One region of the Pseudoalteromonas sp. P1-11 genome, then DNA from elsewhere that is predicted to be linked to it. Evidence: predicted binding sites of a transcription regulator. Region 1 holds the regulator's gene; the other holds the start of a gene.
What was found. Region 1 encodes LexA, which represses DNA repair genes until DNA is damaged. Its sites were predicted from a motif close to TACTGTATNNNNATACAGTA; they were not measured.
Positions count from the first base shown of each region.

Region 1 (16,125 bases):
TCGCCTAGTTGATTATCAAAGTCGTCACTGACTACACAGCCTTTTACATCAGCATCAAACTGTGGTGTAGGCGTTGGCGTAAAGCCTGCTGCATATTCACCAAACCCTTTACTGTTAATACCGCTAAATTGAATGGTGTAATAGGTGGTGCCACAGTTATGTGTTGGGGTAAAACCGTATGGTTTACCGCAGGTTGTGTCGCCAATGAGCACTACCTCGGCGTCAATGCCTTTTAAGCCATTAATAAAGGCTTCTGAGGCTGAACACGTACCCGATGTACTAAGCACATACACCTTAGATAGGTTTAAATCGGGGAGGCTTTCGCCAGTGCTAAAAAAAGTTGAGTAATCAATTTCTTCATCTATAAACGGAAAAGGCGACTCTACCGGTTGTTTATCGTTCTGCTGAGTTTGGTAATAAATACGGTTTTGAATGTTGGCGCTGCCCGCCACCATGTAAGCCAGCTGCGAAGAAAGCGCTAATAAACCGCCTCCGTTATATCTAAAGTCGATAACAAGCTCTTCTACGTTATCGGTTTTAAATTTATTAACTGCAGCAATTAAGCCTTCTTGGGCAATACCTATATGGCTATTAAACTGCATGTACCCTACGCTAGTGCCATTTGCAGTGGTAATGGTTTTTACGTTTTGAACCGGCGTTTGCTCTATGTTGCCGGCAGTTACGTTAAAGGTTTTTTCAGCGCCATCGTTACTGCGCACAACGATGGTGTGCGAGTCGCCATTAGTGGGGCTAAATAAGCCTTCGTTTAAGGTATCTACGCCTGCTTGTGTGCTGGTATTAATGCTTACGCCATCAACTTCAAGTACAGTATCGCCACGTTGAAAACCAATTTGGCTTGCTGGTGAGTCGTCTTCTAGGTAGGCAACACGTAAAATTCTATCAGCTGGGTCGCCAATAAATGCCCAATTTATACCATAGCCTGAGGTTACACCTGATTGCGCTTCTTGAAAGTAGTCCTCAGAAGGCTCTGAAAAATGAAAATTATCTTTTTTATCACCAGAGTCGGTTAGTTCTTCGGTTTTTAGTTGGGCAAAATAATTGGCCACTGTAGCAAAGTTTTCAGGGTCGTTATCGGCTATTTCATCATACCAAAGGTAGGTTTCGTCGCTCCAGGAGCGAAGCCAAAGCTTTTCGTAAAGGGCCGAACCGGCTTGGTCTGGGTAAGGCTCATTATTATTAAACGGATCGTTACCTGTGCGTGGGTTTTCGCAAAAGTTTTTTAACTCCTCCGATGGCTCAAATACACCTGCCGTCCAAGTTGGGGCTGAACTAGCAGGGGGGGTGACGCCTGGGTCGGGCGTTTCATTCATGCTGCTACCACCGCCACAGCCCACAAGCGTTAGGCTTGAAAGTGCAGCAATAATAGCGAGTGTTGCTTTATTATTTTTAAACATACAAAACTACTTTTTGTAAATAAGTTGTTTAAAATACTACAACACCCGCTCATTTATTCAACGTATTCGCCCCTAAATTATGTAAATGAGTGTATACACTTAGGTGTGCTACAGCTTACTTGCGCTGCTTTTATCTGCAAATGCTTGTTTTTGCCAGGCATCAAATAGTTTTTGTTGTTTGTCTGATATTTTTAAGCCGTATGTTTTTTGCATATAGGCGTAGGTGTTGGCAATGCGCTTACGGGCATAAAAAGGAGGCTCTACAACGCGTTGTTTAAAGTTAACCTTTACTTGGCCGCGGCCATATTGGGTAGCGTTTTCGCTAAGCATACCAAAGCGATAGTTAGAGCGATCTGCGTTAATTTCGCCAATAGCAGGGGCTAAATTGTTTATATCGGCTTCCATTTTTCTAAATTTAGCACTGACCTTGCGACAGTTTTTACGACCACCGTTTTGCCAGCATTGTAACTGGTGACCAAATTCCCACGCCGGCACTATATGCTCCCACTCTATACGCAGTGCACGTACATTAACCTTGCCAGAGGAAGTTAACGTATTACGCGGAATATAACCACAGTTGCTAGGGTCGGGGATTAGCTTTTTACCTTGTTTTTTAATGTCGCAGCCGCAGTAAAGGCTTTTGGCGTTTTCGGGTAGGGTTTTAATTAAGTGCCTTTTAGCCGTTGAAAAGCGGGTAAATTCTTCACTCGATGCAGAAAAACAAATACAACAAGCCACAAAGGCCAAAATAAATTTAAGCATATCCATCACATACGTGAACTACAGGAGGCGCTAGTCTAAAGTTTTGCTGCTAAAAGATAAAGCCTGAACAAATTTTAATCCGCAATGCTTAGTACACTCTATACTGATATAAAAATAGCGAGGAGATGGCTATGCTAGGTGCTTTTTCAATAAGTTTAACGGTTAAAGATATTAGAGCCTCAAAAGCGTTTTACGAAAAGTTGGGCTTTAGCGAGTTTGCAGGTGAGATAGAGCAAAACTGGCTAGTGATGAAAAACGGTGAGTATTTAATTGGCTTGTTCTCGGGTATGTTTGATAAAAACATGCTGACCTTCAATCCTGGCTGGGATCAAAACGCACAAACCGTTACAGAGTTTAAGGATGTTGATGCGCTTAGCGAATATTTTCAAAACGCTCATATCCAAGTTGAACCTGTGGGTGATAAAAGTTTTATTATTACCGACCCAGACGGCAACCCTATTTTGATTGACCAACACGTGTAAGTTTTTTTAGCCTAACGTTTTGTATTAATAAAATAATACCGCATAAACAAAATAGTACGCTGGTGGCTGCAAAACTGATGAGAAGCGGGTTGTTAAAATCTTCTCGCTCATCGTAATCCATTATGTGTAGCATCCAAAAAAAGTCGAATATGCGCCATAGTGTGCTGCGAACGGTGATAACTTTGCCGTTAATTGCATTCAAATACAGCGTGGTATTAAAGGTGTCGTTAAATTGTACTTGCCACACATTTGTTTTGTATCCCACCTCTCGAGTGCCTTGTTTTAAAAGCGTTGTATTAATTGGCTTAGCGTCGATGAGTAAATGCGCTTGTGCATTAGCGGTAATTTGTATTTTAGTGGGTGGCTGAAAAGGGCGCCCCGTTAAACCATTAAAGCTCTGCTGCTCGTCAGTATTAATAACAGTAATAAGCGGGATCGTTAAAAAGTGCTCAAACACTATTTGCGTGGGGTTAGGCACTTGCGCAGTAATATTATCGAGTGATGTGGGGTAGTCTGCTTGAGTAAATGGGTTTGTAAGTGTGCGCTTAGCAAGGTGCTTACCGTGTACGTATTCAAGTGGTATCGCGCTCATTACTAAGCCGCCTAACAGCCAAGCTAAAATTTGTAAGGCAAGTAAATAGCCTAGCCACTTATGTAGTTTTCGAGCGCGCTTAAATAGTTGTTTTCTCATTTTGTGCTTCTTATTATTTTTAGCGTTAGTGTATTACAGCAGCCCATGCTTTTACTGCGGCATTTTGTCGCAGTTATTCATAAGCTTACTCTAACTTTATAAAAATAATAAAAAGGAGCGATAAAAAATCAGTGAGGCTGTGTTTAATGCTCACGTAAGGCATTTATTAGCCCTTGTTTACTCATTTTAGAGCGGCCGCTAATGCCGAGCTCTTTAGCTTTATTGTACAGCTGCTTTTTAGTGCGCTGCTCATACTTTGAGGCTTTGCCGCCTTTAACTGCGGTTTTATGAGTATTGCTATTAGCAATGCGCGCGGCTTTTTGTTTGCTCATGCCTTCATCTCGAAGTGCATCGTACTGATCGTCGTTTTTAATTTGCGGGCCATGATCTACCATAATTGTCCTCCTGAAGCGTTTAATTACACAGTGTGTGTATAACTTTCATACATAAACGGTAAAATTAAGCGTAACTAGCCTAACCCGTTTTATAAGGCAAATTAGGTGCCAATGGCGTTTAAACAGGTATTTTCTATGAATAAAGCCATGTTTAGCGCTTAGTTGATTTGGTATAAAAGTAAAACTGCGTTAAAGTTTGCGATGAAACTATAAGAGGGTAAAAAGCAGACAATGTCGGAAATTCAATTTTTAAATGTAGATCTAGAGCTTGAGTCTAAACAAGATATTAGCGCCCTGGTGGCAGACTTAAAGAAAAACGCGATGGTTTTGCATTATGACAAAGACGAATATCGTCAATTGGCGCGTATTGAAGCCTCAGGTGATATAACCACGCCAGACAAAGCAATCAACCACTTATGTGAATTAATAGAGTCGTGTTCACGTAATGCGCTTAAGCAGTGGCTAAGCTGTTCGCGCAGAACGTTTGATATAGGCTTTGAGTCGGGCACGTCACCTAAGTGTTTTAACCAAGCTCTACATGCAGATACACTGCTACGTATATCTGCCATTGGCGCTGGTATGGAAATAACGATTTACCCTATCGAAAAGTAGCCATAGTTAATTATTTGCGCTCGACAACCGCTGCGGTCATTTTTGATACGCAGCAAAGCTCGCCGCGGCTATTGGTTATTTTTATTTCCCATACAGAACTGCGCTTACCAATATGAAATGCACGAGTAACGGCGGTTAAAGTGCCATTTCGAGAGGCCTTTAAGTGGCTGGCGCTAATTTCCTGTCCAACACAATAAAATTTTGTAAAGTCCACGACAAAGTTAGCGGCGTAGCTTGCTACGGTTTCGGCAAGTACCACATTTGCGCCACCATGTACCATACCAATAGGATTATGATGCTCAGGAATAGCAGGCATGGTAGCCACTAGGTAATCATCTCCTATTTCGGTTATTTCTATGCCCATGGTTTTCATTAGCGTGCCTTGGCCGTTTATTCCCTCATCTAACTGTTTGCAAAGCTCTAATGTGATGGGTTGATGCCAAATACTCATAATTACTCCTTTATATTGAAAGCAAATTTATAGCATTTTAAATACTGAACGTCTGTAATTACCTAAAATTTATCCAAGTGCGGTGTATTTGGCTATTTTAAAGCACAATTTAAATTTGCGATTTTTATTTAACTGTATATACTCACAGTTAAATGTACTGTATGGAAAACCAGTTGTATGCGACCATTAACTAAACGCCAAGCTCAAATACTCGAACTAATAAAAGTTTTTATTAAAGACACTGGTATGCCTCCTACACGTGCCGAAATTGCGCAAACACTCGGTTTTAAAAGTGCCAATGCCGCAGAAGAGCACTTAAAAGCGCTTGCCAAAAAAGGTGTTATTAAAATGAAACCAGGCGCAAGCCGTGGTATTCAATTGGTTGAAGAAGAGGAGCCTGAGCAACTAGGTCTACCATTAATAGGTAGAGTTGCAGCGGGTTCGCCTATTTTGGCGCAAGAACATGTTGAGAGTCACTGTAAAATAGACCCACTCATGTTTAAACCAGCCGCCGACTTTTTACTGCGTGTTAACGGCATGAGTATGAAAGATATAGGTATTATGGATGGTGACTTGCTTGCCGTACACCGTACTCAAACAGCAGAAAACGGCCAAGTTGTGGTTGCACGAGTAGATGAAGACGTAACCGTAAAACGCCTAGAAAAAGCAGGCCGAAAAGTATTATTACACGCCGAAAACGAAGAGTTTACGCCAATTGAAGTAGACCTTGAAAACGAATCTTTTAATATTGAAGGGTTAGCCGTTGGCGTAATAAGAAATGCCGACTGGATGTAATTTTTAACTATTTTTAAGTAATATCTATAAATGCGCACTTTTTAGTGTGCATTTTTGTTTTAGAAACAAACCTTCCACCATCTCAAAGCGCCCTAAAATTATTTAGGCTGTAAACTTTTTTTCACTCATACTTTTATCTTCCTAAGCGTGTTACATCCCTTAATTTTGCTCGTATCTTGGCTGTTAAATAACAATTTAATACGCCGTCATTTAGTCAAATTTAAAATATCACTTGATTGTTTTTTATACTAAAACTTGCTTGTTGTACGTTTTTTAGCTAATCATTAATGTGCTGGACTAACAATAACTCACAGCTTTTTAGTTATGAGAACACACAATATACACAAACCTTTTGTTGTCCTAGCGATACCGATCAAAAATAAGATTGGTTAAAAAATAAAAATAACGAATTGGCGTTTAAGCCGTATGCCTCTTCGCTTTGCATTCGCAATAGCATCAAAGGAGCCGTCACATGGGTAAACTGACCTCTACCTTGTGGCTTGTGTTGATTATGTTCCCGCAGCAAGTGCTGGCTAATAGCCAATACAATATGCGCAAGGGCGTAACCGATATAAGTAATAATGTATATCAGCTACACATGACCATATTTTTAATATGTTGTGTGATTGGGGTGATAGTGTTCGCAATAATGTTTTGGGCACTGATTCATCACCGTAAATCTAAAGGGGCAGTTCCTGCCCAATTTCATGAAAGTACCAAAGTAGAAATTCTTTGGACTGCCATTCCGTTTGTTATTTTAATTGCCATGGCAATCCCTGCCACTAAAACCCTCATTGCGATGGAAGATGCCAGTAAGGCCGACTTAACCATTAAAATTACAGGGTCACAGTGGAAGTGGCATTATGAATACATGGGAGAAGACGTAGAGTTTTACTCTATTTTATCTACCCCTCAAGACGAAATAGCCAACCTTGCTAATAAAAACCCTAATTACTTACTTGAGGTTGATAAACCTTTAGTACTGCCAATTAATCAAAAGGTGCGTTTTTTAATGACCTCTGATGATGTTATTCACTCTTGGTGGGTACCCGATTTTGCCGTTAAAAAAGATGCCAATCCGGGGTTTATCAACGAAACGTGGACCAACATTAACGAAGAAGGTATTTACCGAGGACAGTGTGCAGAACTGTGCGGTAAAGATCATGGTTTTATGCCCGTGGTGGTTGAAGCTAAATCGCAAGAGGACTTTAACGCATGGCTTGCAGATGCTAAGCAAGCTAAGCAAAAAGCCGCACTTGCTGATGCCGCATTGCTTGAGACAACAATTCCTAAAGAAGAGCTAATGACACTAGGTGAGCAAGTGTATATGGCAAGTTGCGCTGCGTGTCATCAACCTACTGGTATGGGGTTACCGGGAGTATTTCCTGCGCTAAAAGGCAGCCCCATTGTTTTGGGTGATATAAAAGATCACATTGATGTAGTGATTCATGGCCGCCCAGGAACTGCAATGCAGGCATTTGCAAAGCAGCTCTCAATTAAACAACTTGCAGCGGTAATTACCTATAAACGTAATGCGTGGGGTAATGAAACGGGTGATGTCATCCAACCTAGTGAAATTCAGGCAGCACTTGATGCGGAGGCGAACTAATGAGTAGCATAGTAGAACAACCTAACGCCAATGACGCTCACCACGGCCATCACCCAGCCAAAGGTTTTAAACGTTGGTTATACACAACAAACCATAAAGATATTGGCAGCATGTACTTAATTTTTTCGCTGACTATGTTTTTAATTGGCGGTGCAATGGCCATGGTTATTCGGGCTGAGTTATTTCAGCCAGGATTACAATTGGTAGACCCACACTTTTTTAACCAAATGACCACAGTACACGGTTTAATTATGGTGTTTGGTGCTGTAATGCCAGCCTTTACAGGGCTTGCTAACTGGATGGTACCGCTCATGATTGGCGCGCCAGATATGGCACTGCCCAGAATGAACAACTGGAGCTTTTGGATTTTACCCTTCGCTTTTTTAATTTTATTGGCATCGCTATTAATGCCTGGAGGCGGCCCCGCATTTGGCTGGACGTTCTATGCGCCGCTTTCAACAACGTACAGTAACGACAACACCGCAATGTTTGTGTTTGCAGTGCATATTATGGGGATTAGCTCAATTATGGGCGCAATAAACGTAATTGTGACCATTGTTAATTTACGGGCCCCAGGCATGACATGGATGAAACTACCATTATTTGTTTGGACATGGCTAATAACCGCATTTTTATTAATTGCTGTTATGCCCGTATTGGCCGGAGCGGTCACTATGGTGCTCACCGATAAATACTTTGGAACCAGCTTTTTTGATGCGGCAGGTGGCGGCGATCCGGTGATGTTTCAGCACATATTTTGGTTTTTTGGCCATCCCGAAGTGTACATCATGATTTTACCCGCCTTTGGTATTATTTCGACCATAGTGCCTACATTCTCACGTAAAAAACTATTTGGTTATGCCTCAATGGTTTACGCAACCTCCTCTATTGCATTACTGAGCTTTATTGTGTGGGCGCATCATATGTTTACGACCGGTATGCCGGTTGCTGGCGAGTTATTTTTTATGTACGCGACCATGCTGATATCGGTACCTACAGGGGTAAAAGTATTTAACTGGGTGGCCACTATGTGGCGAGGGTCAATAAGTTTTGAAGTGCCCATGCTATTTAGTATTGCCTTTATTGTGCTGTTTACCTTAGGGGGCTTTTCGGGGCTGATGTTGGCTATAACCCCTGCTGATTTTCAGTATCACGATACTTACTTTGTGGTGGCGCACTTTCATTACGTGTTAGTTACGGGGGCAATATTTTCGATTATGGCGGGGGCTTATTATTGGCTGCCTAAGTGGACGGGCAATATGTACAACATTGCCTTGGCTAAGTGGCACTTTTGGTTGTCGCTGGTAAGCGTAAATGTATTGTTTTTCCCTATGCATTTTGTAGGACTGGCAGGCATGCCGCGCCGTATTCCCGATTATGCCCTGCAGTTTGCTGATTTTAACGCAATCATAAGCATAGGTGGGTTTGCCTTTGGTTTATCGCAGTTACTCTTTGTGGCGGTGGTAATTAAATGTGCCCGAGGGGGCGATAAAGTCCCTGCAAAAGTATGGGATGGTGCTGAAGGTTTAGAATGGGAAGTGGACTCTCCTGCGCCGTATCATACTTTTTCTACGCCGCCGGAAATTAAATAATGACACATGCACCGCTATTAAAGCGCCTAATTCTTATTTGTATAGGTATGTTTGCTTTTGCATTTGCCTTAGTGCCCTTATATGACGTGTTCTGCGACATAACTGGGCTTAATGGCAAGCCATCGCTTGAGCAAGCTAAACAAAGTACACAGGTTGCACAAAATCGAGAAATAGGTGTGAGCTTTACAACCCATGCGCAAAGTGGTGCGCCGTTTATTGTTAAATCTAAAGAATACAGTGTTGATGTGAAACCAGGTGCCATGCGTGAGGTAATGTTTAGCGCAAAAAACACCAGTGATATTGATAAAGTAATGCAAGCGGTGCCTTCTGTATCGCCCGGAAAGGCAGCCAAGTACTTACATAAAATAGCGTGCTTTTGCTTTGATCAACAACCGCTAAAAGCGGGTGAGGAGCTTGAGTTTAAGCTGCTTTTTTATGTTGATACCGCACTGCCGAGCGATGTAGAAGAGCTAACTCTATCGTACACCGTATTTGATATTAGTGAGCAGCTAGTAGCAAGTAATAACTAGCCTGCATGTCTAGTGTAAAACTAGGAGCAAGTAACATGAATCAAAATTATGAAAACTACTACGTACCCGAGCAAAGTCCTTGGCCCATAGTGGGCGCGGTGGCGTTATTTTTTATTGCAGTGGGTGCGGCTTTAACAGTCATGAACTTAGAAAGTGAAGGGGGCAGCGGTGTGTACTTGCTATATGCAGGCATTGCAGTGCTGCTGTATATGATTTTTAGCTGGTTTAAAAATGTAATTAGCGAGTCTGATCAGGGCTTATATTCAGCGCAAATGGACCGCTCATTTCGACAAGGAATGAGCTGGTTTATATTCTCTGAAGTTATGTTTTTTATGGCCTTTTTTGGCGCATTATTTTACGCCCGCATACTGTCGGTGCCTTGGCTTGGCGGCGCTGGGAATAATGCGATGACCAACGAGGTGCTTTGGCCTACCTTTGAGGCCGTATGGCCACTACTAACCACACCAGCAGGTGAAACCACGCAAGCTATGGGGTGGCAAGGCTTACCCCTTATTAATACGCTTATTTTATTAGCGTCTTCGGTTACTTTGCATTTTGCTCACGTAGCCATTGAAAACAATAAACGTAAACCGCTAAAAGTGATGCTAGGGGCAACCATTTTATTGGGTGTGTGCTTTTTAGCATTGCAGGTAGAAGAATATATTTATGCCTACAACGACTTAAACTTAACACTAGATGCAGGCATTTACGGGAATACATTCTTTTTGCTGACAGGTTTTCATGGCATGCATGTGACCCTTGGCGCCATTATTTTGTTTGTTGTATTTGTGCGTATTTTAAAAGGCCACTTTACGAAAGATAAACATTTTGCGTTTCAAGCAGCGGCTTGGTACTGGCATTTTGTTGATGTGGTGTGGCTGTGTTTATTTGTTTTTGTGTATGTGTTGTAACGGCTAATGGTGAGTGATTAGCCTTTATAAAACCAAGTTTTACAGCGGCTATCACCATCACCAAAACCACCACAGAAAACAGCACGCGACGGCCTAAAAAATGCGACATAGGCCGACCGCCAGATTTATCGGTCACCATAATAAATAACGCTCTAAACAAGTTGAAAAGTATAAATAGTAACAGCAGCACAATAATAATTTTAATAATCACTGGGTTGACCCTTTATGCAGTTAATTTTAAGGCGTAAACAAAAGCTTAGCTCATTTATCGCACTTTGCGTTGTGGTAGCTGTGGTGCTGGTATGTGTACGTTTAGGGTATTGGCAATTAGCAAGGGCTGAGCAAAAGCAGCAACAGTTAACAGCTATAGCTAACATGCAAACCCAAGGCGTAATGAGCTGGCAGCAATTACAGGCAATGCCTTCAAAGTGGAATAAAACAGGTGTAGTGGTTGAGCTTGTCGGAAAAATAATAAATCAGCAATACTGGCTTTTAGATAACCAAGTTTACCAAGGGCAAGTCGGTTACGATTTATTGGTGTTATTTAAGCCAAGCCAAGCAAGTGACGCTTTACTCGTTAATTTAGGGTGGGTAAAAGCGCCTATTTCACGCAGCGAACTACCGAACATCCAACTTCCTAAACGTAATATTACGTTTAAAGCGCAGATAAAAGAGCGAAATTTAACGAGCTTTAACTTACAAACCAATTCGACAAAACAAGACCTTCAAAAACGAATTCAATCAATAGATTTACAAAAGCTAAGTGAGCAGAGTAATCAATCGTTATTTAATTTTATGGCTTATCGTCAAGGTGCAGGAGATGCGCTAGCTATACCGCATTATAAAGCGGTGGTGATGAGTCCGCAAAAGCACCAAGCGTATGCAGTGCAATGGTTTTTAATAGCCTTAGCCTGTGTAGTGGTGGCCATTTTTGCCAGTAAAAAGAGGACTAACAATGAAAAATAACCCCTTAGTTTTGTTTGTTGTATGTTGCGCTGTACCGCTAGTACTTGCATACGGTGCGCTAAAACTAGACTGGTTGCCGAGCGCCATTACCAATAATGGCGAGTTTTTACAGCGCGAAGTAAAGCTTGAAAACTGGCAGCAACACAACCCTAAGCAATGGACAATTGCGCTTAATTACTCCAATAAATGTAATGCTTCGTGCAATGAGCAGCTCAATGCGCTTGATAACTTATATATCGCCTTAGGAAAAAATCAGGGCAAGGTTGATATGGCTGTAATGGGAGCGCCTAAAGTTAAAAACATTCCTTGGAAAACCTTTAACGCGCAACAAAATTTGCAGCCCGCTAGCCTATATTTAATCGATCATATGGGGTTAGTGGTGCTTGAGTATCCGTTTAAAGAGCAGCCACAAGAAAACCGTTTAGTGCAAAAAGGTTTATTAAAAGATTTAAAAAAACTGCTTAATTATTCTCGTTCAAGCTAATTAATAGCGCATTGTTAATGGGAGATTCCTATGTATAAAAATTATAAAAACTGGGTACTTGCAACGGGGTTACTTGCGCTGTTAGTAGTAGGGCTAGGTGCTTATACACGTTTAAGTGACGCAGGTCTTGGTTGCCCTGATTGGCCCGGTTGCTATGGCTTTTTAACTGTACCAAAGCATGAAGCCGATATCGCACTGGCTACCCAAAGTTACCCTGATATGATGTTTGAAACCGCCAAAGCGTGGAAAGAAATGATCCACCGTTACTTTGCAGGCGCGCTGGGGTTGCTTATTTTAGCGCTATTTGTATTGGCTTTTGTAAAGCGCCATTACTCAAACACGCCGGTTAAATTACCGCTAGCCTTATTATTGTTAGTTATATTTCAGGCTGCGCTGGGTATGTGGACCGTTACTATGAACTTGCAACCACTTATTGTAATGGGGCATTTGTTGGGGGGATTTAGTATTTTATCGCTAATCACTCTTTTATACCTGCGTTTAACTACTAAACCCATAGAGGGCGGAGATAGTAGCGCTAAAGGCTATTTTTCATTGAGCTTAGTTGCATTGGCTGTGTTGGTTATTCAAATTGCATTAGGAGGATGGCTTGCAGCAAATTATGCAGCGCCACACTGTAATGGCTTACCGCTGTGTAGTTATGCGCAGCCATTTTCACTCAGTAGTGTGTTTCAGCTGCCGCTGGAGCACAGTAATTATGAGTACGGAGTGCTATCGCAACAGGCGCGTATGTCTATTCATCTACTACACAGAATTTGGGCGCTAGTTACATGCATTGTGTTGGCGCTAATTATGTGGCGTATATACAGTCAGGCGCAATCTGCAAAAATAAAACACTGTACTGTCAGCGTGCTTGTTGCGCTACTTTGCCAAATTAGTTTGGGGCTTGCGGTGGTGCATTGGCACTTTCCGCTTGGAGTAGCGCTGGCGCACAATTTAATGGCAGCTATCTTGTTATTGACTATGGTTAGGTTGTGTTACTACCTAAAAGCACGCACTTAAAGGGGAATAATTATGGCACTCACACTCGACAAAAAAGAACTACAGGTTATTAGCGCACACCCTTTTATTCAACGTGCTTATAATTTACTGCAAGATTACTTAGCTATTAGCAAGTTTAAAGTAGTGGCTATGTTGGTACTTACTGCTTGGGTTGGCTTGGCACTGGCGCCTGATGTAGGGCGAGGCATTGCAGTACAATTTATTAGTTTATTAGGCATTGGTTTGCTCTCTGGCGCTGCGGCGGTAATAAATCATGTTGTTGATAGCGAAATAGATACAAAAATGGCGCGTACACGCCACCGTCCTGTAGCCAAAGGCCGGCTTAGTAAAACCCATGCGCTAAGCTTTGCAGGCGTGATAGGGGTTGCTGGTTTTATAATGCTAATGCTTTGGGCAAACACTCTAACAGCCGTACTTACTTTGTTTGCATTAGTTGGGTATGCTTTTATTTATACCTCTTTTTTAAAGCGTGCCACACCGCAAAACATTGTAATTGGTGGCTTAGCTGGGGCAATGCCGCCTTTATTGGGCTGGGTTTCTGAAACCAATCAAATGGCAGCCGCGCCATGGTTACTCGTAATGATTATATTTACGTGGACCCCACCGCATTTTTGGGCACTGGCAATAGCACGCAAAAGCGATTACGAACGCGCTAAAATTCCTATGTTGCCAGTAACTCACGGTATCGATTTTTGCAAAACCTGTGTTGTGGCTTACACCATATTACTGGCGCTTGTATGTGTATTACCTTATTTAATTGGTATGTCGGGCGGTATTTATTTAGTAGGCGCATGTGTGCTCAATGCACTCTTTTTGTATAAAGCGGTTAAGCTTAAATTAGCCCCTAGCGATGATACCGCAATGGACTTATTTCGCTTTTCAATTGTGCATTTAATGGTACTCTTCGTGATCTTATTTATAGATAAATGGCTCCCTTTATGAAGCAGTTACGGATTAGCTTAGTTGTAATTTTTTCGTTTTTATTAGTCGCTTGCTCAGAGCAAAATAGTGCACCCGATGTGCAAGCCTTAGTGTATGAGCAAGCAAAGCCTCTTTCTGATTTTACTCTTAACGACCAAAACGGTGAGTTAGTCACCAAAGCGCAATTTTTGGGGCAGTGGAACTTAGTGTTTTTAGGCTATACCAGTTGTCCAGATATTTGCCCATTAACGCTTGCTAAACTAAACAGCGTGTATAAAAAGTTACATAACGAATACCCACTGCAAATTTGGTTTATGTCGGTAGACCCTCAACGCGATACGCCGGTAAAGCGCAAAGCGTATATTGATTATTTTAACCCTGACTTTTTAGCTGTTTCGGGTGAGCACAAAAACCTATTCCCGGTGGTTAGAGAGCTTGGTCTAATTTATGCCATTAGTGACTCGCAAGAATCAGAATATGCGGTCGATCATAGTGCTTCGGTGGCTTTAGTTGATGCAAATGGAGCGGTAAGAGCCATATTTAAGCCTGAATTCCAACAAGGAAATGTGCCCCTTATTAATACCACTCAACTTATTAGCGAATTTAAACACATAGCGGATTACTATAAAAACTAGTTTTAAACTTTTCACGCATTTTAAAAGGAGCTTAGGCTCCTTTTTTGCTTTTTAGCGCCACTTTTAAAAGTTTTATTAATTTTTTTGAGCCTTTTATGGCAATTTTAATAACTAAGGCTAAGCTTTTGTTATGAATTGAATTGACAGGGAAAGTCCTGAAAAAATGCTAAAACTTCCAAGCGAACTTGCGATTATGCAAGTAGAGACTCTTCACCAAGATTTATTACAAGAACTCAATAGCAACAACGATATTTGTTTAGATGTCAGTGAGGTTGTTTCAGCCGATACCGCGTCAATTCAACTTTTGTGTGCCTTACAAAAACACCTACTTACCATACACCATAAAATTGTATGGGTAGGCAGCAGTGATGCACTTCAAAACGCCATTAATCAACTTGGCTTAAGTCAATATTTAACACTTGAAAGTAAAGGTTAGAGGTTTATATGAAGAAAATTTTAGCGGTTGATGATTCTGCGTCAATGCGTCAAATGGTGAGCTTTACGCTTAAAACCGCAGGTTTTGATGTTACCGAAGCAAAAGATGGCAGCGAAGCCCTCGCGATTGCCAAGCAGCAAAGTTTTGATGCGGTAATTTCAGATGTAAATATGCCTATTATGGATGGCATTACGCTTATCAGAGAGCTCAGAGGCCTTCCTGATTACAAATTTACGCCGCTACTTATGCTAACCACAGAGTCAGGATTAGATAAAAAAGTAGAAGGTAAAGCAGCTGGCGCAACAGGCTGGATTGTAAAGCCTTTCAACCCGGATCAGTTACTAGCGGTACTTAAAAAAGTAATTCGTTAACTGAGGAGTGCGGCGTGAGTATAGATTTAAGTCAATTTTTTGAAGTGTTCTTTGAAGAAAGTTTTGAAGGCCTAGATACAATGGAGGCCGAGCTATTAAATTTAGAGCCCGGCGAAGAAGACTTAGAAACAATAAATACTATTTTTAGAGCTGCGCACTCAATTAAAGGGGGCAGTGGCACCTTTGGCTTTAACTCTGTTGCTGAGTTTACCCATGTGCTAGAAACCCTACTGGATCAAATACGCCAAGGTGAGCGCGAACTCACCACCGAGCACGTTAATTTATTGCTTAAAGCTGTTGATTGCTTGCGTGGGTTACTCGGTGAGCTGCAAGCAGAGCAAGAGCCTGATTTATCACACGCTACAACCTTAAAAAAACAGTTTGAAATTGTACTGGAAATGCAAGCCGATTCAGCCCCAAGCGAGGCAAGCGAAGTAACGGCTGCTGCTGAGGTAAATACCTTTCAAATTGATTTTAAACCGCATCATCACCTTTTTAAAACAGGCAACGAGCCTTTATTTATGATCAGCGAATTAGCTGAACTCGGCGAGCTTGAAACACAGGCCTTTTTAGACGATATCCCAGATATTAAAGATTTAAGCAGTGACGAGTGCTACTTACACTGGCGCTTTTTTTTAAATACCAGCGAAAAAGAAGCCGCCATTAAAGAGGTATTTGAATGGGTAGAAGATGATGCCGATATAAAAATAGAGCTCTGTGGCGGGTTATTTGATGAAGACACGTCTCACACCGCAAACGCTGATGAAAAGAACAGCGATAGCACAGCTCAAACACAGCCTATTAGCGATGCTCAAAAAGCACCCGACAAACCTAAAAGCAAACCCACAGCCGATAAAAAGCCAACATCAGCACCAGAGTCTACCTCCATAAGAGTAGGAATAGACAAAGTAGACTCGTTAATAAACATGGTCGGTGAGCTGGTGATAACACAAGCCATGTTAAATCAGTTGAGCGAGCAAGAAATTAGCGAATCAACCATTACGTCATTACAAGAAGGTTTGGCACAACTGGCGCACAATACCCGAG
Region 1 covers NZ_LJSP01000010.1:29,856-45,980, forward strand. Annotated here, with positions in the region: gene AN390_RS15210 (S41 family peptidase) at 1-1,415, opposite strand, end outside; gene AN390_RS15215 (endonuclease) at 1,524-2,183, opposite strand; gene AN390_RS15220 (VOC family protein) at 2,309-2,659, shown strand; gene AN390_RS15225 (hypothetical protein) at 2,634-3,350, opposite strand; gene AN390_RS15230 (Rho termination factor N-terminal domain-containing protein) at 3,494-3,745, opposite strand; gene AN390_RS15235 (hypothetical protein) at 3,977-4,357, shown strand; gene AN390_RS15240 (PaaI family thioesterase) at 4,368-4,808, opposite strand; gene lexA (transcriptional repressor LexA) at 4,986-5,603, shown strand; gene coxB (cytochrome c oxidase subunit II) at 6,076-7,212, shown strand; gene ctaD (cytochrome c oxidase subunit I) at 7,212-8,804, shown strand; gene AN390_RS15260 (cytochrome c oxidase assembly protein) at 8,804-9,334, shown strand; gene AN390_RS15265 (cytochrome c oxidase subunit 3) at 9,370-10,245, shown strand; gene AN390_RS19965 (DUF2909 domain-containing protein) at 10,145-10,456, opposite strand; gene AN390_RS15270 (SURF1 family protein) at 10,471-11,211, shown strand; gene AN390_RS15275 (hypothetical protein) at 11,201-11,695, shown strand; gene AN390_RS15280 (heme A synthase) at 11,726-12,715, shown strand; gene cyoE (heme o synthase) at 12,728-13,657, shown strand; gene AN390_RS15290 (SCO family protein) at 13,654-14,271, shown strand; gene AN390_RS15295 (STAS domain-containing protein) at 14,435-14,707, shown strand; gene AN390_RS15300 (response regulator) at 14,716-15,078, shown strand; gene AN390_RS15305 (chemotaxis protein CheA) at 15,093-16,125, shown strand, end outside.

Region 2 (16,125 bases), on a different contig from region 1:
GCCTGTTACAACTGTGATGAACCCCTAGTGCATGAGCCAGGCAGGTTGTTCTGTGACAAAGATTGTGCAGACGATTTCGAAAAATACCCAAGGGAGGCATAAAGACGATGAAACTACACTTTGTTTCCGCGCACAGCAAGATAGGTCCGATGCGAAAAACGATTGGCCTAGCTGATGGTAGCTCACGCTCGTACCCGCTTGCTGCAAAATTAACGTCGTACGAAGCAGAGTTGAACGTAGAGGAAGAAGGCTTAGCAGGCTACCGAGAGTTGCTATTGGAGAATGCCCGATACGGTCGTGCGCTATACAAAGGTTTGTTCATTCGCCCTTTAGCACATGAATCGCGTCGGAACATGACCGACCAAGACGCTCGCACCGAGTTTATGGTGCTGGACGTTGACGGTTTGAAGTTAGAGGGCGAGCTTAAAGACCGCTACCGTTCGTCGGACGTAAAGCAGGTTGCCGAGTCGGTGATAGAAATGTTGCCTACCGCGCTGCATGACGTTTCTTACGTAGCTATGGCCTCAAGCTCATTTGGCCTGAACCAAGATGAAGTGTCGGTTCACATACACTTTTTACTTGAAAATTCAGTGTCGCCCCGTGCGTTAAAAGAGTGGCTAACGTCACTGAACTACTCGCAGTCAGACATTTATAACAGGTTGAAGCTCACAAAAACAAAGACACGTTTAAAGAGTGTTATTGACCCCTGTCTAGCAGAGCCTGCCCGTCTAATTTATATCGCCCCGCCTAGTTTTGGTCCTAAGCGCACTAATCCGTTTATCAACGATGACGAGCGTTTTGTGCTGGTTAAAAAAGGTAAAGAGTTGCTTAACCTTGACCCTTTACTTGAGGCCGTTCACGACAAGATGGATGCGATCAACCAGATACGTGATACCAAGATTAAGGAGTTGCAACAAGAAGCGGGGATCGTACGACACAAGCCGAAGTTTACTCGTATAAACGTCGATGGCCGTCCGATGAATGTTATGGCTAACCCGCCGACTGTTCGTATGGAGTTTGCGTACGAGGACGACGAGTTTGTTCGCTATAACGTAGGCGGTAGTAAGAACAATGCATATTGGGTTGCTCGCTCTAACCCCGAGGTTGTGCGTTGTTTCATACCTGACGAGCCAGCTTTCTTGTTTAAAAGCGCCGACGCGGAGGCATACGCCAAACATATTGAGAGATATGGTGAAGCGTACGAGGAAGTGAAGGACGACGAAGGTATCGTTCGCAAGGTTCAACGTTCGATGTTCATTGACCAAACATCTGACATGTATATGACGATGGAGTACGACAAAGAGAACGACGAAGTAGTTGAACTCAAAGAGCGTAAGAACGCGCAAATTGCTGCGGAGTGGCTAAAGCATTACGGCCAACTTGTTCCTGACCCTGTTCCTGCTATTCATGTGACCTTGGACCCGAACCGAGGTGAGACACGTTACGCGATAGGTGACAAGGACTACATAAACCGTTTCAAGCCATCGGTTTACATGCGCGACAAAACGACGCATGACTACCCTGAGACCCTAACATATGGCAACGCTTGGATGCTGCACTACGACTGCCCTGTCATTAGTGAAATCATCTTAAATATGTTGGGTGATGATATGGACTGCTTCGAGCATTTCATTAACTGGCTTGCGTTCATCATGCAGAAACGAGACAAGACACAGACCGCTTGGCTTGTCCATGGTACAGAGGGTACTGGTAAAGGCTTACTGTTTAAGTCAGTTTTACGCCCATTAATCGGCCAGCAGTACGTGGCGCAGAACACGCTGCAAGGTATAGCCGACGACCAGTTTAACGGCTGGATGGAAGATTTAATGTTGTTGATGGTTGACGAGTTCAACATGCGCGGGGCGGCGAGCTTAACAAAAGCAGCGTCACTGTTAAAAACGCGTATTACCGAGCCAACCATGATGCTTCGTAAGATGCAGCAACAACAGCGAGAGGTTGTTCAACGTCTGAACTTCATCTTCGCGACAAACGACTTGGACGCAATGCCTGTAACGGATAAACGACGCTACAACATTGCACCGAGGCAGCAGAGAAACCTTGAGGCGCGACTTGAGTATATCAAATCGCACCGTGAGCATACGGACGAGTTAATTAAGGGCGAGCTACACGCCTTTGCCACTTACCTTCGCTCATTCAAGGTAGACACTCACCAATCTGGTTCAATCATCATGAACCAAGCACGAATCGACACGCAGAAAGCAGGTATGAGCGCATCTGATAGCTTCTTTACCGCGCTACGTGACGGTGATTTTGGTGCGTTCATTGGTATTCTTGATAAGTCAACAGCGAACCTTGAACCTAAAGAGTTTGCACAGTTGACGCGTGTTAAGACATTCCTGACAGCCAACTTAGAGCACGTGAATACAGGTAAAGCATGTTACTTGCTGCCTGACGACTTACGCATGCTTTATAGCTATCTGGCGGGCAAGGAAATATCTGAAAACGCCCTATCGCGAATGCTATCTACGCACGACGTTGAGAAGAAACGTAAGTCTCGCCCTGTAGGTGCTAGAGCGCCCCTACCGTCGCGTCCGCGATGTGTTGAAGTGTTCTGGAACTACAACGACGAGGAAGTGCTTGAGGCTATTAAAGATGCCAACAGCACCCTGCCAAGCAACGTTTCATCAATCGACCCCGAAAAAAGAACCAGCGAGGACTTCGAGCGAGCTATGGCTGAGGCCAGAGCTGAGCTAGAAAAATCCGTTGAACCCGAAATATACTCAAATAATGGATACGACCTATGAAAAAGCCAATCTTATACACCGCCCGAGGATGTAAATTCTGCCCTGACGTTAAATCATACGCTGAGCTAGCTGGCGTAGAACTTGATGTTGTTCGCCTCTCGGAAAGTAACCCACATGGCCTCCGCTCAGCGCCAGCGATTGAGCATAATGGTGAGATTTACATAGGGATAGACGATTGTGCGGCGTTCATTCGCCGCTTTGCGAAGGAGGCCGCGTAATGGACTTTGCTGCCAAACTTAAGGCCAAGGTCGCTGAGTCTGGTCAACAAACAATTCAAGGCAAAAGCAGTACGCCCAAGCCTTCGGACGCTGTGAAAGCTGATAGCAAGGAGGGTCTAGCAGCAATGCTAGGCGCTCGTGCTAAAGAAACAAAACAAAAAGCGGTAATCACGCAAGCACCAAAAAACAACAAAATTAAAAAAGCGGGAGATTTGAATGCTCTATCGGATGCACTTAAACAAGCGAAGCAAACGCGAGAAGATGAACGCGGCGCAATGGTCGTTGACTTTCCAACAGCAGCTGTCAAAGCCTGGTCATTCTCAACGCTCAAGAAGTTCGAAAACTGTCAATGGGCAGTCAAACTAGGCAAAGTAGACAAAATACCTGTTGAGTCTGGTGAGGCCGCACAACGCGGAACAGTCATTCACGACGGCTGCGAGGCATGGGTTCGTGGTGACGTAGAAGAATTGCCAGCGGACAACCGCACCAAGTTCGACCAATTCTCAGCGGACTTCTCTAGTCTGCGTGAGGACTACCGTGAAGGTAAAATCACGATGGAAGAAAATTGGGGTATCCGCAAAGATTGGTCGCCGTGCGATTGGGATGACGACGAGCTGTGGGGCCGTGCGAAACTTGACGTGTTTATCCGTGAGAATGAAAACTCATGCCGCATTATTGACTATAAAACAGGTCAGAAGTTTGGCAACGAAATGAAACACGCTGACCAAGGGCTAAGCTACGCGCTGCACACGATGCACCGATTCCCTGAGATTGACGTGTTTAAGGTCGAGTTTTGGTACTTAGATGATGGCACTAAGATGGTTCGCACGTTCAACCGTCGTCAGCTGGGCATGTTATTACTTCGCTACCATAACCGTGCCAAGAAACTAACAACGACCAAAGACTTCATACCTACAGCTAACGCGCATACCTGTCGTTTCTGTGAGTACGGCTGCAACACTAACCGTGATGGTAAAGCATACGGTAACGGCGCATGTGGTTTTGACCACTATCGAGGTTTAGATGTTGCATAAAAAAGAGAAACCGACATTTAAGCCGTTCGCCCACCAAGAGGCATTTGCTAACCTGTGGGGTGATAAAGAGCGCGTGTTGAACTTCGATGGATGCGGGACGGGCAAAACGCTCGCCTGCATTCATGCAGTGAAAACGTACTGGCCTGACGCGCGTGTTCTTGTACTCGCGCCACTATCCATTTTAACGCCAGCGTGGGCTAAAGACCTACGTTTCGGCTGGCCCGAAGCGACCTATGCTATCGCTGCGGGCACTGCTGCCAAAAAACGTAAAGCCTTCGAAGGTAATGCCCAATGGGTAATCACGAACCACGACACGGTTAAGATGATAGACAACGAGGGCTACGCGCCTAAATTCGATGTCCTCATTGTTGACGAGGGCGACGCCTTCCGAAACAGAACGTCCATGCGTTCCAAGTCGATTAACCGTATAGCAGGTGACATTGAGAAAATGGCACTTATGACGGGTACACCCTCCCCTAACACCATTCTCGACATTTGGCACTTAGCGTTCCTCATAGACCGAGGTGAGCGCCTTGGCAAAAACTTCTTTGGATTCCGTCAACAAGTATGTGACCCCAAGCCTATTCTTGGCGCGCCAGCGGGCGCAATGAAATGGGAGGATAAAGCCGGTGCAGCAGACCATGTGACGCTGATGCTATCTGACATTACTTCCCGTGTTGCGCTTGATGACGTTCAAGAGCTGCCAGAGACCATTTACCGAGAGGTAACGGTTGAGCTACCTAAGAAGATACGCCGTGACTACGAGTTCCTAAAACGCGAGTCAGTTTTAGCGTTGGAGAGCGGCGAAATGCTGAATGCCGTCCACGCGGGTTCACGTATGCAGAAGCTACTGCAAACGCTGTCGGGTGGCGTGTACAACGAAGATGGATCAGTCATTAACGTACACAAAGAACGTTACGAGCTGGTGCTTGATTTGGTTGAAGAGACAGACCACGCGCTTGTTGCGTTCAACTGGACACATCAACGTGACGGCCTAATAGCCGAGGCCGAAAAACGAAAGATTACTTACGCGGTAATAGATGGTGACACGCCATCATTGGAGCGTAACCGAATCGTTCATCAATTTCAGCAGGGCAACATTCAAGTGATTTTCGCTCACCCGCAATCAGCAGGGCACGGTTTGACATTGACTATGGCGAATCGCGTTATTTGGGCAAGCCCTACTTATCGTGCCGACCTCTACGAGCAGTTTAACCACCGTATCGTACGAACAGGCCAAAAACGTAAGACCGAGATTATTCATATTGCGGCTGAGGAAACGGTAGAGGAAGAAGTCTACCAGAAGATGCTCAACAAGCAGATGAACATGATTGACTTACTAAACACTATCGCAGGACTGTCGCAAGCAGCCTAACCACAACTTTTACATTATAGAGAGAACCATTATGAGCAACTTACCTTTAAACAAATTCCAAATCACAGCAGCAGACTTTGACCTTGAAGCGTTCAACGAGGCCGTAAAAGACGTTCGCCACACGCGCAAGCAAGTTGTTGAGTTCGGTAGCGACTTCGAAGAAACACGCGAGAAGTTAGTTGAAGCTGAAGAAGGTTTAAAAAGCGCTATGGCCGACTTGAACCTTGACGAGATAACGAAGCTAACCGCCGAGTGCAAACGACTAAAAGCCAAGTTGCAAACTACGCCAGTAACCAAAGTGCAAGCATTCGACGAAGCGATGGACAAGTTACACGCTTTCTTCGAGGCGGGTTGCCGTGTCCCAAAGGAATTAGCTGAAAACACAGAACAAGAGGCAGCATAAAATGTCAGCAGCAGAGAAGTTAAAAGAAGAATTTGACCTATCAGATATCCCCGCTAGCGAGCTACCAGACCGTAAGGCTGTAGTTACCGAGTTATTTCGCGTACGTCGCGAGATAGCTCTAATAGAAGCTGAGCAATTAAAAGCCCTGAAAGAGCGTAAAACCGAGCTTGAGAACTACTTAAAGGCAACCTTAGAAGTAGGCGAAAAAGTGGCTTACGTTGGCATAGGCGCTGTGTCTATGAGTGAAGAAACACAGCCCTCTGTTACTGATTGGGACGCATTGTACGAGCACATTAAAGACAATGATGCATTTTACCTTCTACAACGTAAAGTCAATGCAGCGCCGTTCAGAGAGCTTATTTCGATGGGTGACTCACTAGCAGGTGTAAAACCTGTTCAAGTGCGAAAACTATCGGTGCGTAAAAATTAATTAGTAACACTGTTGACTTGCATTAACAGTGATACTAATATTGCAGCCTCAACTGGTTCTCTCTATGTACTTGTTGTGGTTGCTTGCTAACCCCCTACTTCCTAGTCAGTTGTTGGGGGTTTTTCGATCAAACTATTTGATCCAATGACTCATTAACGATTAACGAATAACGAACATAAGGAATACCATCATGGCGAATAACACTAACGTAGCTGTTCAAGCGGAAAAATTCGGCGGTGTAGCAACTATCGAAGAACGTGGCGATTACGTTGGCCGTGGCTCAGAGAATGTAACCACAGACGATTTAGCCATTCCTCGCTTGAAATTGTTACAAATGATCAACCCAGAAGTAGAGCCTGGCAACCCTAAACAAGTTGAAGGTGCGCAAGCTGGTATGATCATGAATAGCGTTACAGAAGAACTGTACACATCGCTTTTCCTAATCAATTTAAGCTTTACAAAGAAAATCGTTGTATGGCGTAAGCGGAAGTTAGGTGGCGGTATGGTCGGTTCATACGACACAGAACAAGAAGCCCTAGACGCACTAGAAGAACAAGGTCTAGCGGTTAAAGACCATGATATTTCTGAGAACCCTACTCACCTAGTATTACTTCTAGACGACGAAGGTAATCCGAAATCTGTTGCACTACTTGATATGCCTGGGGTTAAAGTCAAAAAGTCACGAATCTGGAACACCCTGATTAATGACGAAGAAAAACAAGGCAACCCTCGCTTTGGTTGTGTGTGGCAATTAGGCGTTGTGTCTGAGTCTAATAGCTCAGGTAATTTCTTCAACTACGACGTATCACTTGTAGCTCATGCTCCTGACGAGTTATACGATCAAGCTGTTGAAATGTATAGCGCTTTATTTGCTTCAAAGACCGAAGCAGCATAACTGCCCTACCACTTTAGGGCATTGGCCGACTCGTTTTTGGGTCGGCTTTTTTGTGTAAAATATTAAAGCAAAATGAATGAATGTTTAAAGTTTGATCATAAAAATTTACTATTTTTTGAATCTTTAGTTAACAATTAATTTTTTATTAAATTTCATAAAATTAACACTTCAAAACACCTTTACAATACTTTACATTAGCGCCTTAAATTTTTGGTGGCCAATGGTAACAGGAGAATATAATGGTCAGCGATTACATGGTGGACATCGAGTCTATGGGCACGAACGCAGGTGACGCGATTCTGTCAATCGGCATTGTTCCAATGGATTTAAAAAACAAAAAGATACACAAAGGCTACTACACTCGTATTAGCCTCGAAGATAGCCAAAAAGCGGGTTTCCGCATCGACGCGAGCACCGTCCTATGGTGGCTACAGCAAGAGCAAGCAGCGCGTGACGAGTTCAAGGGTAACTACGCACATAAGCCAGTTAAAGACGCACTAATCGAGCTAAGCGAATTTATCGCTGAACAATCGAAAGGTGTACCAGCAGATGAGATACGTCTATGGGGTGATGGTGTAGCAATGGACAATGCTCTGATAGCCGAAGCTTTCAAGATTTGTGGCCTCCCCCGCCCTTGGTCATACAGAGGCGATATGTGTTACCGCACTATTAAGAACCTAACCCCGCAAATTGAACGAGTTGAGCCAACTGTTGCCCATCACGCATTATTCGATGCGGAGGCACAAGCGCTTACTCTATTCAAACGACTAGAGGCGTTAGGTCTGTAATGATTGAGTCACAGTACACAGCGAACATCGGCAAACGACTGAGTTCGGACATAATGCGTACGTGGAAAATCAACGATAATTTCGCAGGTGGTGTACCTGACGCATTTTATCGACACCGCAATGGAAAACTCCCGTTATGGGCTGAGTACAAATTCATAAAGACACTACCTAAGCGGCCTACGACGGTCGTTAAGCCCGACTTATCTGCACAGCAGCTATTGTGGCTTAATGAAGCTGTAGAGGCCAATGAGCTTGCAGTAGTGATCATCGGCTGCGAAGCCATAAAACATCAACGACAAGTTTGTGGTGTTGTCCTAACTGACCCTAGCGAATGGGTTAACGGCATAACCGCCGAAGAATTTGCCAATCGTGCAGAAAAATTAAACTACACAGCTATAGCAGCGTTTATTGAGGAAACTACATTAGAGGGAGGGCTTTCAGACCATCGACTATAAGGAGGCTAGATCGGCTGGAGGCCACTCCGAATGTGGTGTTCATGTCTTAGCAAACGTTAACATATGCGTTGACATGTAACAGTGCTACTGTTAAATTATGTATAAGCAACACAACCACAACGGGGATTTTTAAGATGGAATACAGTAATGATGTACTAAAGAAAGTACAGCTTGCATGGTCATCCCATAAAGATGCTACGGCGCTAAGTCAGGCCAGAGCAGCAAAGGCTATGGGCATGAACCAGTCGGCTTTCAGTCAATATCTGAGAGGGACGATTCCGCTTAACACTGACTTTTTGACTAAGTTCACTGCTTTTACAGGGCTAGAACTATCTGACTTCGGTGCTTCCTCGGACACTGTTCCCGAGAAGCCGTTACGAGTATTAGCAACACTGTCGGGTCGCAAACCAACGAACCCGTCAGTGCTTGTACAAACCATACTCGAATGCGACGAGTCGTATTTCATAGAAGTGGATTACGACGACTTCGGCCTAAGAAAAGGGTCAATGCTGCTCGTTAACCCAAAGGGTAACGTACGGGATGGCGACAGAGTGGTTTACCTTCGTAAGAAGGGACAACCAATTGTGTTTGGTGAGCTATCAGAAACCGAAGAAGGCTGGGAGATCTTGGAACAACTCTGGCAAGGTGGAAGACGCTATTTAGTTGACCCTAAAGACGACGTTTTTAGAGTCGTGTCTGTATATAATCCGCAAGCTAGGGGGAGAAAATTTAGATAGAGTACGAGTGTGTACTAAAGGAATTTAAATGCCTGACTCAGCACAACAACACGACATAATAGAAAAATCGCCCCACTACAATACCCGTTCGGTGGAGGCTATTCACTTTATTAGGCATATGGATTTTGCGACAGGTAATGCGTTTAAATATATTTGGCGCTACGGCCTGAAAGACACAACCGACTTGGAACGCGGAAAGAGAAATTACTACATTAAGAACGCCCTTATATACAGACCCAACTTTGTATCTGAGGACGTTGGTCACTGCATGATTCGCATGTTATCAGCAATGGCCGAAGAATTTGAAAGAGAACAATTCGAGCTTTTAGTTGCCCTTATATCTGCCTCTATGGGTGACTACGAAATGTTAATCGCGCGTGCTAGGCAGCTTGAGCTGTTCCCTATCGCCGCAGAACACTTACTGCTTAACGGGGGTTAATATGGCTTTTAACGTTGAGTGGGTAACGCTTAACGCTATGGCTAAGGCAACGGGTTACACCGTTGCCGCCCTACGTAGCAAAATTAAGCGTGGACAATTATTTGAGGAAAAGCACTGGCGCAGAGCTCAGGACGGGCGTTTACTCATACATGTAGAAAATTTTAACGACTGGCTTAAGCAGTAACACTAATAAATATGATAACAGTAAAAATTATTGCAGATTCAATCGCCAATGGCGTACGTATTACAACAGCAGAACTAGAGTACCCTAGATTCATTCACGCGGAGCTTATGACTCATCGTGTCTTTTCACGTAACAGTGCAAGCTCGCGCGCTATACCAACAAAGAAAGTGAGACAACAAGTATGGACTACACCAGAGTTGCCTATACACTGGGGCGCGAACCAGAGTGGTATGCAAGCCCAGACGACTTTAAAGACCCTCCCGTCCTCCTTAGCGCGCGCTTTGTGGAAAGGTGCATCGAAAGCGGCATGCATGTTTCATTGGGGGATGGAAAAGGTAAAGCTACACAAGCAAGTCTCGAATCGTATATTAGAAACCTTCCAGACAATGAAGGTAGTGGTTACATCGACGGAGTGGGCGAATTTCTTATGGTTACGCGACCACAAAGACGCACAGCCAGAGATACGTGAACTTGCACGTCAAATAGGCGCGGCCTTAAATAACAGTGTTCCTAATGAACTAAGCTATAAGGAGTGGCACTTACCCTACATTACTGACGAAATGCGTGAGTGCTACGAGCTACAAGAGCTACTAATTCTTTCTGTCTCGTGCTGCGCGCAGGTTAGCTACCGGACGCTTGATTTGTCGTTCGAGAAGGCATTGCGCATCTTTGAGGCATTAACGTCAGGCGACCGTGTTCATGCCTCCCCTTTTGAGCACCAAGCTACACCTATTCCTACTTACCATAAGCTAACGAAGGCCAAAGCTAAACGTATTGGTGTTACACACTTTGACGTAGACGGTGGCCGTTGGTCAGGTAACTTCCGTGGTTGGATTCAGCATAGGCAGCTCATCAAGGGCCATACTGTAAATTAATTAGGCGCTATCCCTCCATATACACATTAAAATGGCCTCTTAAACTATTCGTAGATTTGGAGGCTATTAATATTTACTGAAGTACAATAACTAAGTAATACCCTCAAGCAATTTTTTATGTCTGTTACTATCTTTTAAATGCTAATATGCTCTACTTAACGTAAAAAAAAATTATCTACTCCCTGAAGGAATAAAAATGAGTAATAAATATGGTTTATCATTTATCACAGACAACGATTTATTTGAGCATGTCAAAGAAACTATTGAAAAGTATAGGTTTACTATAAATTTAAAAGAATTTAATAAAAATCTAGTTGACCCAATAAAACTTACCTTTGACTCTAAGATATACAGAAAAACAATTGAAGAAATTATTGAATCTGAATCGTTAAGACAAATTGATAAATCAAACACGAACCATATAGGGTACTTCCATCAAAATATTTTTAAGTATTTTGATGGATGGGATGTGCCAACTCAGGGATTTGACGCCATAAATGAAACTCTGAAAATTTATGTAGAAATGAAAAACAAGCACAACACGATGAATTCTGCATCAGCGCAAAAAACATATATAAAGATGCAGAATAAAATCCTGCGTGATGACGAAGCTACGTGCTACTTGGTGGAAATAATTGCAAAAAATAGCCAAGATATTAAATGGAGCATTAGCTTAGACAGTGAGCCAGTTTCTAACAAAAATATTAGACGGATTTCTATAGATAAATTTTATGAAATAGTAACGGGAGAAAAAGACTCATTTAAAAACTTGTGTGAGCAGATCCCCAAAGTTATTGATGATGTTATAAATGAGGGTGATGTCAGAAGTGCAGAAAATACAGTTTTCGAAGAATTAAAAGAACTCTCTCCTGACACACTGAAAAGTATTTATTTACTCTCTTTCGCAAAATACCAAGGTTTTGAAGATCTAAATATTGTAAAATAAACAATTAAAGCAGGTGTAAGTTAAATTCTTTTTAAATTCCGAAGCTTGTTTCAAGGTAAAAGGTAAGTAATTTATTACTTATGCAGTAGTTTTTATAATGGCAGGAAAAATGCTAAATTCAGAAAATCTCACCCATGGGTTCAGTCCAGAGCTATTAGCGGACGTACTTTCTCTATCGAAAAGCTCTGTTGAGTCAAGGATTAAAAAAGGAGAGTTGACTCCAAATCCGAATACGAACTTAATCCCGTTAGAGCAAGTTTCTCACCACCTAGAAGTAAAAAGTTTATTAGCTTCTTCATGGGAGGACGAAATTAAAATTAAGCCCAAAAGAACTTATAATCTTCTAGAGCTTTTTGCTGGCGGTGGCGGTTTAGCTTTAGGTATGGAGGAAGCTGGGTTTAACAGTGTGCTGCTAAATGAGCTCGATAAACATGCTTGTGATACTCTAAAACACAACAGGCCTGAATGGAATGTAGTCCAAGGTGATATTTCAACTATTGATTTTACAGACCTTAACAAAGATGTTGACATAGTTACGGGTGGATTCCCTTGTCAGGCGTTTTCATATGCAGGTAAAAGCCTTGGCTTAGAGGACACTAGAGGTACATTATTTTTTGAAATGGCTCGTGCTATAAAAGAAGTTAAACCTAAAGTTTTTATGGCTGAAAATGTGAAAGCCCTACTAAAGCACGACAATGGGCGTACATTAGAAGTTATAAAAGGAGTTATCGACGAGTTAGGCTATATACTCGTCGAGCCAAAGGTATTAAAAGCAATATTTTATAAAGTTCCTCAAAAGCGTGAACGATTAATATTAGTAGGAATAAGAAAAGATTTAGCGGACAAAGGCGCTTCCTTTAAATGGCCTTCACCGTACAATAAAATACTTTCTCTAAAAGATGCTTTTTATAAGGGTGAGCTATACGATACTGATGTGCCACTCTCACAAGGGCAACTCTATCCTACCCGTAAAAAAGAAATAATGGAACATGTACCACAGGGAGGTTATTGGCGTGATCTGCCTGATAACCTTCAGAGAGAATACATGAAAGCTAGCTACTTTTTAGGTGGGGGAAAAACGGGGATGGCTCGAAGGCTCTCCATGTCTGAACCTAGCCTTACCTTGACTACAGCACCTGCACAGAAACAAACTGAAAGGTGTCACCCTACAGAGACAAGGCCATTACAATCTAGGGAGTACGCACGTATACAGACATTTCCAGATAGTTGGGAGTTTATAGGCCCTCTATCAGCCGTTTATAAGCAAATAGGCAACGCTGTACCTGTAAATATGGCCGCAGCTATAGGTAGATCGCTAATCAGGCTTCTAAATGACTTAGAGGCCTGAGCAAGCTATTAAAACTACTTACAATAAATGAGTTTTTCTGCCTACAAATTTAGTAACCTAGAGTATTTTTCAAATGCTCTAGGTTAACTTTAACCCATTCCCTGTCTATAGCACCCCAACTACAAATCTCATAATAGCCATTTTTAGTCGAGCCAACATAGCAGCACTCAATATCCAATTCTATTAGTGCATTAATAGTGTCTTGAGCAGTTCTTCTAGGTATATCTATTTCTTGCATTATCTTAGGGATAGTATTAACACCATTTTCTATATAGCCCGCAAGGAGCAATCTCCTATAGAATGAACTTTTTGTTTTACTTATATCCATTTTATGCCTTTCATATTTTATTAAACTAAATTTATCTTGATCAATTTATTAACCTAGGCACGAAAACCATGCCTACCCCAACCTAGAACTCCCCCTATGCATTCTTATCGACTGTGTAACGACACCTTCAATACAATATTCGTCAGTTGCCTTTATTTTGACTGGCTTATAATCTGGGCTAGCAGACACAAGCTGGTTGTTCTTCATATCTGCTATTTTGCATATGAACAGACCGTTGTAGCAGGCTACGATGACGTCATAATGCTTTACATCTTGCGCCCTATCGATAATTAATAAATCACCGTCATATATCCCTACACCCTCCATACTTCTGCCACTGGCGCGGCCTATGAACATAGAGTCTTTGATGAAAGTAGAATCAAGCGTATTTTCTAAGTCTGTGAGTTGAGACCCAATTTGGGCGTTTTCTATGAGCATATAGCTATTTCAATTATTAAATAAGAGCATTTAGATAATTATAGATAAACACTGTATATACGTACAGCCATTTTTTAAAGGTTAGCAGGTGATCTTGCTCACATTAATAATGTGATTAACGGGTGGTCTCTGTAGTAATCTAACCTCAGAGGAGCGGCAGTGCGCCATATACAGCGGACAGTGGTACGCCCGGCTCACTGAGCAAATTTTAATGGTGTTTTTTTTGCAAAAAAGGTGACAGTAAAATTTTCCGTTGCAGCCGCTTGTTAAATTTTGGTTGCTACAATTACAACTCCAGATGTATAGGCATATCCATAACCATACCCAGTACCATTTTTATAATTGTTCCCTCCAGAATTAATCGGCATGATATTTGATATCATATAACCGTTAGACACAAGACCATTACAGGCGACTTCTATTTGTTTTGAAAGCAACTCGCCTTTAACTTTATCCTGTACTTTATCTCCTCCAAACAACCCTTTTTCTGAGTCTCTTGTAGCCTCAATAAATACTGTTTTAATTTTATCTTCCATACTTGCCTCAGGTTTGAAATTTAACGCCTCACTAAGAGGCTGATAATAGTTGGTTAGAATAAGCGACGAAAGGAGCAAAACCAACTTTTTTTCCTTTTTTAACAGATTGTTAGGCTTACGAGCCAATTACGGTTTTACAAACTGGACAACTACGGAATCTTGCGTTTACGCGATTAGTCATACTTTTATTGCGTTTAGAATCCCAACAGGCTGTACAATACAAACCAGAATCATCCACAAATTGATAAAACCCCCACTTTGTACCAGTTGGTTTTTCATCTGGTGCAGGTGTTGTAGATTTTAAAATTCTAACCTCATCTTTAAGAGAGGCTAATTCTTCTTTTAGGGATGCTGATTCAAGTTTTACATCAGCTAACTCAATTGAAAGATCTGCTAATAAATTACTAAACTCAGCATCAGAAATGTTTTTCGATATTTCTTTTAAACGCTTAACAAGTTTGAGCGAATTGTTGACGGTGGAAACTATATCCATTTAATACTCCATGTAAACGTAATAACTTTATCAGAGGATGATTTTCCCTATTTTAGCGCGAAAGCGTCCTTTTTTGTGGGCGTATATTAATAGCAAATAGTGTAAATTACTGCCAGCTATGAATGTTACGCTTTCTGTTGTATATGTAAAGATGTAAAAAAATGAGAGTTTCCTCTTATTATTACTAAACTAATGACGACTCACCTGAATGACTATATTTCGCTCTTGGCTGCCCTTCACTACTAAACTTAAACACACCAATCTTTCGCTTTAGTTCCACCATCATAGGTCACTCCTAAACCTGAGCTAATTATAATTTCAGTCAGGCTTTTGTTGTCCACGTATACGTCAGCAACTATCCTAAAATACTTACCACGCTTTGTATTCCTAAGCTCAATAACCTTTGCCGAACGTAAAGCTTCAACGGTTACTTGCTTTGCTTGGCGAGCTAGATCTTTTTCTTGTTTACACTTGCCGCGCATCTCTGGCGTATCGACACCAGCTACTCGAATGCCGATTCGCTCCCCTATTAAGGAATGAAGTCCTCTTATGTTAGCTCTAAAGGTATCGCCGTCATAGATTGAGGTTACTTCTGAGACTATCAAAGTGCCATGATTCTTGTTTCTTATACTTTCAGCGTTAGCTGTGAAGGACAACAAAAGTAATAAAGCGAATAATCTCACGCGGCCTCTTAATGATGTTAACTGATGATTTTGTACCAATTTAAGTTAAGAACTTAAAACTTGCAACTTCTGTCGTTCGGTGATGACTACGAATACTTAAGCTTCAATGTTAAAAGCTCGGCGTTTTTAGAGTTTCGAAGATAGAAAAAGTGGGTCCACTGTGGGTCCATTTCGGGTCTATTTTTGGGTATGGGTCCATGCTGGGTCTGTACCGATTATAAGCTTTGATAACTTATGTCTACGCTACAGCCCAGCAAAAACGGGGGGTATGAAATTATGCTAACCTATGCAAAACTGATCTTCTAAAACATATCTTGATAGGAGTTGGTTGTATTAAACGAAATTGCTTTATCAAAACCAGGAAGCTCTATGCCGTCTTCGCCAATTACAATATCGTTATCGTCAATGGCGCCATCACCAAAACGATATACTAATTCGTACTCTCCAAGGTCAGCTTGCGCTTTATAGGTATTTTGCACAGCAACAACGGATGTATTTTTATCAGCGTAATCACTCATCGCTTTTTCACCATGACGCTTAGCAAGCATTTGCAGTGTTACTTTAGCGCTTAGTACAGTAGCAGTGGCGTTATTACCGCCAAAACCTTTTGAGTTTATAAAGGCTATGTCCATGTCGCCACAATCGTAGTGGCTGTTACGTATATCTAAGTGTTCAGCATAAACATCGTCGGCAACTTTATCTATGGTAGTAATACCCGGCATAATATTATGGCTAAATACACCCAGCGCAATAGC
Region 2 covers NZ_LJSP01000003.1:137,180-153,304, reverse strand. Annotated here, with positions in the region: gene AN390_RS06400 (primase-helicase family protein) at 108-2,765, shown strand; gene AN390_RS06395 (hypothetical protein) at 2,762-2,983, shown strand; gene AN390_RS06390 (PD-(D/E)XK nuclease family protein) at 2,983-4,017, shown strand; gene AN390_RS06385 (DEAD/DEAH box helicase) at 4,007-5,392, shown strand; gene AN390_RS06380 (hypothetical protein) at 5,424-5,795, shown strand; gene AN390_RS06375 (hypothetical protein) at 5,797-6,225, shown strand; gene AN390_RS06370 (hypothetical protein) at 6,416-7,120, shown strand; gene AN390_RS06365 (3'-5' exonuclease) at 7,360-7,908, shown strand; gene AN390_RS06360 (hypothetical protein) at 7,908-8,363, shown strand; gene AN390_RS06355 (helix-turn-helix transcriptional regulator) at 8,498-9,100, shown strand; gene AN390_RS06350 (DUF3310 domain-containing protein) at 9,129-9,539, shown strand; gene AN390_RS06345 (hypothetical protein) at 9,541-9,723, shown strand; gene AN390_RS06340 (FAD-dependent thymidylate synthase) at 9,735-10,598, shown strand; gene AN390_RS06335 (Eco47II family restriction endonuclease) at 10,795-11,544, shown strand; gene AN390_RS06330 (DNA cytosine methyltransferase) at 11,642-12,892, shown strand; gene AN390_RS06325 (helix-turn-helix domain-containing protein) at 12,942-13,220, opposite strand; gene AN390_RS06320 (LexA family transcriptional regulator) at 13,293-13,658, opposite strand; gene AN390_RS06315 (hypothetical protein) at 13,925-14,194, opposite strand; gene AN390_RS06310 (hypothetical protein) at 14,310-14,687, opposite strand; gene AN390_RS06305 (thermonuclease family protein) at 14,936-15,370, opposite strand; gene AN390_RS06300 (beta-ketoacyl synthase) at 15,673-16,125, opposite strand, start outside.
Region 2: AN390_RS06320 (LexA family transcriptional regulator) is a predicted target of LexA. The motif match lies at 13,708-13,727, and genes of this name have one in related genera.